DNA from 3 places in the Mesorhizobium sp. WSM4828 genome. Region 3 is predicted to be linked to each of the others. Evidence: riboswitches for the same ligand, from Rfam matches in the RefSeq annotation. Region 3 holds a riboswitch; each other region holds the start of a gene.
The links. A riboswitch is a leader RNA that binds a small molecule or an ion and turns the genes downstream of it on or off. The one in region 3 is predicted to bind thiamine pyrophosphate.
Positions count from the first base shown of each region.

Region 1: another riboswitch for thiamine pyrophosphate. It lies ahead of thiC (phosphomethylpyrimidine synthase ThiC); the one in region 3 lies ahead of thiC (phosphomethylpyrimidine synthase ThiC).
Region 2: another riboswitch for thiamine pyrophosphate. It lies ahead of thiB (thiamine ABC transporter substrate binding subunit); the one in region 3 lies ahead of thiC (phosphomethylpyrimidine synthase ThiC).

Region 1 is NZ_JBVVQK010000015.1:32,964-36,236, reverse strand. It holds gene AC0L2X_RS18185 (porin) at 131-1,291, shown strand; TPP riboswitch at 1,535-1,651, shown strand; gene thiC (phosphomethylpyrimidine synthase ThiC) at 1,755-3,273, shown strand, end outside.
Region 2 is NZ_JBVVQK010000033.1:14,601-17,873, reverse strand. It holds gene thiP (thiamine/thiamine pyrophosphate ABC transporter permease) at 1-354, opposite strand, end outside; gene thiB (thiamine ABC transporter substrate binding subunit) at 612-1,625, opposite strand; TPP riboswitch at 1,669-1,783, opposite strand; gene AC0L2X_RS27460 (thiamine diphosphokinase) at 1,902-2,546, shown strand; gene AC0L2X_RS27455 (ABC-F family ATP-binding cassette domain-containing protein) at 2,548-3,273, shown strand, end outside.
Region 3 is NZ_JBVVQK010000001.1:528,432-531,704, reverse strand. It holds gene AC0L2X_RS02665 (Fic family protein) at 1-1,408, shown strand, start outside; TPP riboswitch at 1,579-1,695, shown strand; gene thiC (phosphomethylpyrimidine synthase ThiC) at 1,796-3,273, shown strand, end outside.

The DNA.
Region 1 (3,273 bases), on a different contig from region 3:
GTTAATCTCCAGTCGTTTGAGCAGTTCGTTTTTGTGCAACAAAAAGTTTCAAACGTTCAATTACGAACTTTTAGCATTCACGAGAACTCATCTTGATGATTATCTTTTAACCTTTGAATGGAGATCCGGAATGATCGTAAGCAGCCTTCTTCTCGGCTCAGTTGCGGCCCTGATCTCCGTTTCCGTCGCTCGCGCGGCGGACCAAGTCTCTGCGCCGGACCCGACCGAATACGTCAAGATCTGCGACGTCTACGGTTCGGGCTACTTCCATATCCCCGACACCGAGACCTGCCTGCGCATCGGCGGCTACATCCGTTACGACGTCGGCCTCGGCGATGTCCGATCCTATGACGGGGCAAGAACCACCGATGGGAGCCCTGGCGAGGCTCAGGGCACCTGGCGAAACAACGCGCGTTTCACGTTCAAAACTTGGACGCGCCAGGAGACCGAACTCGGTGCACTGAAGACCTATACTGAAAACCGCGTGAACTTCGGCAACCGCAACGCTCATCCGGGTCCGGACAGCCCTCAGAACTATGGCTTCAACAGCGGCGTCAAGTTGGCTTCCGCCTGGATCCAGCTTGGTGGCCTCCGAGTTGGTAAGGACGAGTCGGCCTTCGACACGTTTACAGGCTACGCCGGGAACGTCCTCAATAACGTACTCGTTCCGTACGGCGACTTCGATACCAACGTGGCCCAGTATTACTTCGATGCCGGCAATGGCTTTTCGGCTCTGGTTTCACTTGAACAAGGGTCGGGTGTAGTCGGTACTATCGACAGCCATGTTCCGCACGTCGTCTTCGGCGTAAAACAGACGCAGGGCTGGGGCGCGATCACCGGCGTAATCGCCCGTGACAGCAACTACGATGCTTTGGCCGGCAAGGTCCGCGTCGATGTCAATGTCACAGATGACCTGTCGCTATTCGGAATGTTCGGCTATGGCTCCATTGGCAATCTCAACGATGACCCAACCAATGCAGTCGCCGCTCACGGTCGCGGCTTCTACAAAACTTGGAGCGGCAACTGGGCTTTCTGGGCCGGCTCCACTTACACACTCAACGAGAAAACTTCGTTCAACCTTCAGGTCTCGGGTGATCAGTTCAGGAACTCTGGTGTGGCTGCAAACGTCGCCTACTTGGTCGTTCCAGGTTTCACAGTCACAGCCGAAGTCGACTATGACCACTACAGCAACTTCGGCGTAGGCGCGGTCGACCGTTCCCGCGTGAACTGGACTCACGTCGGCAAAAAGAACAGCCTCGGCGGCACACTCCGATTCCAAAGCTCATTTTAAACAACTCCATCTGGTGTCGGCGCCCCAGCGGATCGCCCGAAGGCGATTTACGCGCAAACCTTCGGTGCCGATTGAAGGCGTAATCATCATAAGGACCGATCTTTAGTTCAACCGTTTGCGACCCCTTATCCATGTCTTCGTCTCCAACGCCTGGTTTGTCGCCGACATATGGTCTGACCGGCTACCGATCATCGCCTCGGCCCGAATGCGCTTGACAAATCGGAGCCGGCCCGTTCAACCTGACGCATTCACCAGGGGAGTCCCGGCAAGGGGCTGAGATACTGCTGGCTTTCGCGGCGCAGTGACCCGTTGAACCTGATCCAGTTCATACTGGCGTAGGGACGGTGCAAGCGCTTTGAGGGAGTTTACGCCCGAGGTCCTGTTTCGGCAGGTCGACAGAAGCGTCTTTTCATCCTTCCGGCACAGAACTGGGTCTCCAATGCATGAGCAAAGGAGCCTCAAGATGAATGCCCTCACTCCCGCTGTCTCGACGGGACCGCTGCCCGCCTCGCGGAAAATCCACAAGCCCGGTGCCATCCACCCGCAGATCAAGGTGCCGATGCGCGAAATCTCCGTCCATCCGACGGCCGGTGAGCCGCCCGTCACCGTTTACGATCCGTCTGGCCCCTATACGGACCCCACCGTCGAAATTAGTATCAAAAAGGGTCTTGCCCGGCTTCGTCACGAATGGATATCAGCGCGCGGTGACGTCGAGGCCTATGAGGGCCGCCACGTCCGGCCGGAGGACAACGGATTTGCGGCGGGCGAGCGCCTGACGCCGGAATTTCCCGTTCGCAACCGACCGCTCAGGGCCAAGGCGGGCAAGGCGGTGACCCAGCTAGCCTATGCGCGCGCCGGCATCATCACGCCCGAAATGGAGTTCGTCGCCATCCGCGAGAACCTCGGCCGCGAGATCGTCCGCGGCAAGCTGCAACGCGATGGCGAAGCCTTTGGCGCGGCGCTTCCCGATTTCGTCACGCCGGAATTCGTCCGCGACGAGGTGGCGCGCGGACGGGCGATCATTCCCGCCAACATTAACCACCCGGAGAGCGAGCCGATGATCATCGGCCGCAATTTCCTGGTCAAGATCAATGCCAATATCGGTAACTCCGCCGTCACGTCGTCGATGGCCGAAGAGGTCGAAAAGATGGTCTGGGCGATCCGCTGGGGCGCCGACACGGTGATGGACCTGTCGACCGGCCGCAACATCCACAACATCCGCGACTGGATCGTGCGCAATGCGCCGGTCCCGATCGGCACGGTGCCGCTCTATCAGGCGCTCGAAAAGGTCGGCGGCATTGCCGAGGACCTGACCTGGGAGGTCTACCGCGACACGCTGATCGAACAGGCCGAACAGGGCATCGACTATTTCACCATCCACGCCGGCGTGCGGTTGCACTACATCCCGCTGACCATCGACCGGGTCACGGGCATCGTCTCGCGCGGCGGCTCGATCATGGCCAAATGGTGCTTGCACCATCACCGGGAAAGCTTCCTTTACGAGCATTTCGCGGAAATTTGCGACATCTGTCGCGCCTATGACGTGTCCTTCTCGCTCGGCGACGGTCTTCGTCCCGGCTCGATCGCCGATGCCAATGACGCGGCGCAATTCGCCGAGCTGGAAACGCTCGGCGAGCTGACGCAGATCGCCTGGGCGAAGGATTGCCAGGTGATGATCGAGGGTCCGGGCCATGTCCCCATGCACAAGATCAAGGAGAATATGGACAAGCAGCTCGCCGTCTGCGGCGAGGCGCCGTTCTATACGCTTGGGCCGCTGACGACCGACATCGCGCCAGGCTACGACCACATCACCTCCGGCATCGGCGCTGCGATGATCGGCTGGTTCGGCACCGCCATGCTCTGCTATGTCACGCCCAAGGAGCATCTCGGCCTTCCCGATCGCAACGACGTCAAGATTGGTGTGATCACCTACAAGATCGCCGCCCATGCCGCCGATCTGGCGAAGGGCCATCCGGCGGCAA
Region 2 (3,273 bases), on a different contig from region 3:
CGTGCCGGCAAAATACCCGGCACGGCCGTAGAGCGCCAGGACACCGAGTGCGGCAACAATGGCCGGCAGCGCCAGCGGCAGGGCGAAAAGCTGCAGGATAAAGCCTCGCCCGAGAAACTGTGGATGCCGCGACAGGGCGCGCGCGACGAACAGCGCCGGTGCAACGGAGAGCAGGGTCGAAAGGACTGCCTGCCAGAGCGTGAAACGGGCGACGCGCAAGAGATAGGAATCGAAAGCGGCGCCGGCGCCGGACGGGTCGCGCATGGCTTGCAGGATGAGACCTGCGAACGCCCCGCCGATCAGCAGCGCGATGGCTGCGAGCGCGACGATACCGGCAGTGACGCGGGAGTCCACTGATGACGCGCGTTGCACGCTACACCGCCCGATTCGAGATTCTTAGCGAGGACAGCGTTCCTTCGCGCCCCCCTCTGTCCTGCCGGACATCTCCCCCACGAGGGGGGAGATCGGCTGTCACTTCGGCCTTAGCCAATTTCCAACGTTGCAGGACTGAGCGAGACGCCGAAGCTGCCAATCTCCCCCCTCGTGGGGGAGATGTCCGGCAGGACAGAGGGGGGCGCCGTAGAGTGACCACCTTGATCAGCTCGCCACGACTACTTGCTCATCGCCGCAAGCCACTCATCGACCCAGGCCTTGCGGTTGGCCGCGACTTCCTCCGGGCTGAACAGCAAGGTCTTGGTCGGTTTGACAAGCTTGTCGAACGCCGGATTGAGCGGCTTGTCGGTCTTGCCGGCCGGGAACATCCAGTTGGTTTCGGGAATGACATCCTGGAATTTCGGTCCGGTCATGAAGGCAATGAACTTTTCCGCCAGCGGGTTCTTCGCGCCCTTGGTGGTGATCCCCGCAACCTCGATCTGCAGATATTCGCCCTCCTCGAAGGACGCTGCCTGGTAGCGCTCGGTGTTTTCGGCGACCATGTGGTAGGCCGGCGAGGTGGTGTAGGACAGCACCATCGGCACCTCGCCCTTGGTGAACAGGCCGTAGGCCTCGCTCCAGCCTGGCGTCACCGTCAGCACCTTCGCCTTGAGCTTGGCCCAGGCTTCGGGCGCCTTGTCGCCATAGACCGACTTGACCCACAACAGCAGGCCAAGGCCCGGCGTAGAGGTGCGCGGATCCTGGATGACGATCTTGTCGCCGGCATTGCCCTCGACCAATTCCCTGAGGCTTTTCGGCGGGCTCTTCAGTTTTTCGGTATCGTAGACGACGGCGAAATAGCCATAGTCGAACGGCACGAAAATATCGTCGCTCCAGGCTCCCGGGACGCTGACGCCCGACACGGCGCCGTGTGGCGAAAACAGGCCGGTTGCCTTGGCGTCGGCGGTCAAATTGGTATCGAGGCCAAGCACGATATCGGCCTTGGTCGCGGCGCCTTCCAGCTTCACACGATTGAGCAGCGCTACGCCGTCGGCGACCGAGACGAATTCAACGACGCAGCTGCATTCGGCCTCGAAGGCCTTCGTCACAGCGGGTCCCGGACCCCAATCGGCGGTGAAGCTTTCATAGGTATAGACGGTCAGCTTATCCTGTGCCGATGCCTGCCCTGGCAGGGCGAGCGCGGATGCCGCAAGCAGGATAATCGAGACAACAGAGTGAAAAAAACCGCGCATCGGCGCCTCCTTCGTTCGCGTTGAAAGGAATTGAGGCGTCGGGCTGTCCGAAACGTCTAATCCCTCCGCCGGTACAAACCGGATCAGGTTCAGCGGGTTGGCAGTCTTGCCTCTCAGCCGGTCCGCGAAAATCGCGTCCGGCACCCCGTTAGAGCGTTGCGACACATAGGCCCGGCCGAAGTGCTGCGCAAGCGGAAGTTTGCCGGACATCCAAAGCCCAGCCTTCTGCCGTTTCATCTTCCGTTTCCGGGGCAGGGCTGGTAAGGGCCACGAGATATGAGCAAATTCACCATCCTGCTTGGCGGCGATCTCATCCGCACGCCGCTGCTCGACCGCCAGGTCGAAGGCTCGCGCGTCATCGCCGCGGATGCCGGCATCGGCCATGCGCGCATGCTGGGCCTCAGGCCGGAACTCTGGATCGGCGATTTCGATTCGGTGCCTGCCGATTTGCCGGAGGATCTGGCCGCCGTGCCACGGCAGGTGTTTCCCGCCGAAAAAGACAAGACCGACGGTGAACTCGCTATCGCCGCCGCACTCGAATGCGGTGCGACCAGCCTTGTGCTCGCAGGCGCCTTCGGCGGCAAACGCACCGACCACATCTTCCTGCATCTGGCGCTGAGCGTCCGGCTGGCGGAAGGCGGGACGGAAGTGCTTTTGACCAGCGGCGCGCAGGAAGGCATTCCCTTGCTGCCGGGAAAGACTGACTTCGACTATGCCGACGGCACGCTGTTTTCGGTGCTCGGCTTCTCCGATCTCGCCGGCCTGAGCGTCACCGGTGCCAAATGGCCGCTCGACCATGTCGAGGTCGCGTTCGGCTCGTCGCTGACCATTTCCAACGAGGTCAGGGGCCGGCTGGAAATCGCGCTGGCCAGCGGCCGCGCGCTGCTGCTCGCGCATCCTTTTCCCCTACCCGAAAGCTGACATGGCGCCGCCACTTCTCAATCTCGACGGGATAAAGCTGACCTTCGGCGGCACGCCGCTGCTAGACGGTGCCGCCCTGACGGCCTCAGCTGGCGACAAGATCGCCCTGGTCGGCCGCAACGGCTCTGGCAAGTCGACGCTCCTCAAGATTGCCGCCGGGCTGATCGAACCGCAGGACGGCGAAGTCTTCCGCCAGCCTTCGGCGACCGTGCGCTACTTGCCGCAAATTCCCGACATGGACGGCTTTGCGACCGTCCGCGCCTATGTCGAGGCAGGGCTCGGACCCGCCGACGATCCCTACCGCGCCACCTATCTGATGGAGCATCTCGGCCTGACCGGCGAGGAGCGGCCGAACGACCTCTCCGGCGGCGAGGCGCGGCGCGCCGCCCTCGCCCGCGTCATGGCGCCGGAGCCCGACATTCTCCTCCTCGATGAGCCGACCAATCATCTTGACCTTTCGGTTATCGAATGGCTGGAGGAGGAGCTTGCCCGCACCTCCTCGGCACTGGTCGTCATCTCGCATGACCGTCGTTTTCTCGAGCGCGTGTCGCGCGCCACAATCTGGCTCGACCGCGGCCAGACCCGCCGTCTCGACAAGGGCTTTGCCTTTTTCGAGGAATGGCGCGACACGGTGCTGGAGGAGGAAGAGCGCGAGCAGCACAAGCTCGGTCGCCAGATCGTGCGCGAGGAGCACTGGCTGCGCTATGGCGTGACAGCACGGCGCAAG
Region 3 (3,273 bases):
CCTGTCGGCCACTGGCGAGCATCATCGCATTACCGAACGGGATGGCTGGCGGATCATGACGCCCCGCCATGCCCCACATCCAACACTCGAAGGCCATCTGACCTTCGCGCTCAAGTACGAGGGGCTCGACCTTGCCGTCCTCAAACGGCTGTTCCAGGTGACCGGTCCCGCACCGATCGAGGCGCTCGTCCGTGAAAGCCCCACAGGCAGTTATGCCCGCCGCATCTGGTTTCTATCTGAATGGCTGACGGGCACACGTCTCGATCTGCCGGACGCGGCGGCCGGACGATACGTTCCGGTTGTCGATCCCGAGCTGCAGTGGCCCGGATCCGAGAAGACCGCTTCGCGCTACCGCATAAAGGACAATCTCCCCGGCACGCCTGAGTTCTGCCCCCTGGTGTTCCGAACCAAGACTCTCGAAAAATTCATTGGCCTTGAACTGCCGCGGCGCGCGGAGGCAATCGTGGCGGACGTGCCGCGCGACCTCCTTGCTCGGACCGCCGCCTTTCTTTTGCTCAAAGACTCGCGATCAAGCTATGCGATCGAGGGCGAGCGCCCGCCGCAAGATCGCATCCAGCGCTGGGGCCGCGCCATCGGCGAAGCCGGCCGCTGGCCGATCGATCGCGATGAGCTGCTACGTCTGCAAAAAATTGTACTTGGCGACGCCCGTTTCGTAAGACTTGGCTTCCGAAAAGAAGGAGGTTTCGTCGGTGAGCATGACCGAGACAACGGCACGCCCCTGCCCGATCACATCAGCGCTCGGCCCGAGGACCTGCCGCGGCTAATCGATGGAATGGCGGCCTTCGATCAGGGCCCCGCGCAAAACCTTGATGCGGTCATAGCCGCCGCAATCCTCGCCTTCGGCTTTGTCTACATCCACCCGTTCGAGGACGGAAACGGCCGCATTCACCGCTACCTAATCCACCACGTCCTTGCCACGCGCGGCTTCAATCCGCCGGGAGTGGTCTTTCCCGTCTCGGCCGCGATCCTGGACCAGATCAACGAGTACAGGGGCGTGCTCGAGAGCTATTCGCAGCGCCTTCTGCCGTGGGTGGAATGGGAACCGACGCCGCAATTCAACGTCCGGGTGCTGAATGACACCGGTGATTTCTACCGGTTCTTCGATGCGACCCCGCACGCCGAATTCCTCTATGCCTGCGTTCAGCGGACGATCGAACGGGACCTTCCCGAGGAAACCGCGTTTCTGCAGCGCTACGCCCAATTTCGGCAGCAGGTGGACGCCTTTATCGACATGCCCGAGCGGTTGGCCGCCCTGCTCTTCCGTTTCCTTCACCAGAATGGTGGCCATCTGTCGAACCGCGAGCGCGAAAAGGAATTCTCCGCGCTGACCAGTGACGAGGCAGGAAGAATCGAGGCGATCTACGCGCAAACCTTTGGTTCCCATTGAGGCGGATCGATTTTTAGTCCGACAGTTTGCGATTCCTTGTCCCTGTCTTCATCTCCCACGCTTGACTTGTCGCCGAGACATGCGCGATTTTTTCCGCACGGTCTGACCAGCCGCCGATCAGCCGCGGCCAGAACGCGCTTGACAAACCGGAGACGTCCCGTCCAACCTGACGCATTCACCAGGGGAGTCCCGGCAAGGGGCTGAGATACTGCTTGCTTTCGCGGCGCAGTGACCCGTTGAACCTGATCCAGTTCATACTGGCGTAGGGACGGTGCAAGCGCTTTGCGGGAGTTTACGCCCGAGGTCCTGTTTCGGCAGGTCGACAGAAGCGTCTCATCCTTCCGTCACAGAACTGGGTCTCCAATGCATGAGCAAAGGAGCCTCAAGATGAATGCCCTCACTCCCGCCGTCTCGACGGGACCGCTGCCCGCCTCGCGGAAAATCCACAAACCCGGTGCCATCCACCCGCAGATCAGGGTGCCGATGCGCGAAATCTCCGTCCATCCAACGGCCGGCGAGCCGCCCGTCACCGTCTACGATCCGTCCGGCCCCTATACCGACCAGACTGTCGAAACCAGCATCGAGAAGGGTCTTGCCCGGCTTCGTCACGAATGGATCACGGCGCGCGGTGACGTCGAGGCCTATGAGGGCCGCCATGTCCGGCCGGAAGACAATGGATTCGTCACGGGCGAACGCCTGACACCGGAGTTTCCAGTCCGAAACCGGCCCCTGAGGGCCAAGGCAGGCAAGGCCGTGACCCAGCTTGCCTATGCGCGTGCCGGCATCATCACGCCTGAAATGGAGTTCGTCGCCATCCGCGAGAACCTCGGCCGCGAGATCCTGCGCGGCAAGCTCGAGCGCGACGGCGAAGCCTTCGGCGCGGCGATCCCCGATTTCGTCACGCCGGAATTCGTGCGCGAGGAGGTGGCGCGCGGACGCGCGATCATTCCCGCCAACATCAACCATCCCGAAAGCGAGCCGATGATCATCGGCCGCAATTTCCTGGTGAAGATCAACGCCAATATCGGCAATTCGGCGGTCACCTCCTCGATGGCCGAAGAGGTGGAAAAGATGGTGTGGGCGATCCGCTGGGGCGCCGATACGGTGATGGACCTGTCGACCGGCCGCAACATCCACAACATCCGCGACTGGATCGTGCGCAATGCGCCGGTGCCGATCGGCACGGTGCCGCTCTACCAAGCGCTGGAGAAGGTGGGCGGCATTGCCGAGGACCTGACCTGGGAGGTCTACCGCGACACGCTGATCGAACAGGCCGAACAGGGCGTCGACTATTTCACCATCCACGCCGGCGTGCGGTTGCACTACATCCCGCTGACCGTCGACCGGGTCACGGGCATCGTCTCGCGCGGCGGCTCGATCATGGCCAAATGGTGCTTGCACCATCACCGGGAAAGCTTCCTTTACGAGCGTTTCGCGGAGATCTGCGACATCTGCCGGGCCTATGACGTGTCCTTTTCGCTCGGCGACGGGCTCCGTCCGGGCTCGATCGCCGATGCCAACGACGCGGCGCAATTCGCCGAGCTGGAAACGTTGGGCGAGCTGACGCAGATCGCATGGGCGAAGGATTGCCAGGTGATGATCGAGGGGCCTGGCCACGTGCCGATGCACAAGATCAAGCAGAACATGGACAAGCAGCTCGCTGTCTGCGGGGAGGCGCCGTTCTATACGCTTGGACCGCTGACGACCGACATTGCGCCGGGCTACGATCACATCACCTCCGGCATCGGCGCGGCGATGATCGGCTGGTTCGGCACCGCCATGCTCTGCTACGTCACGCCGAAGGAACATCTCGGCCTTCCCGACCGCAATGACGTCAAGATTGGCGTGATCACCTACAAGATCGC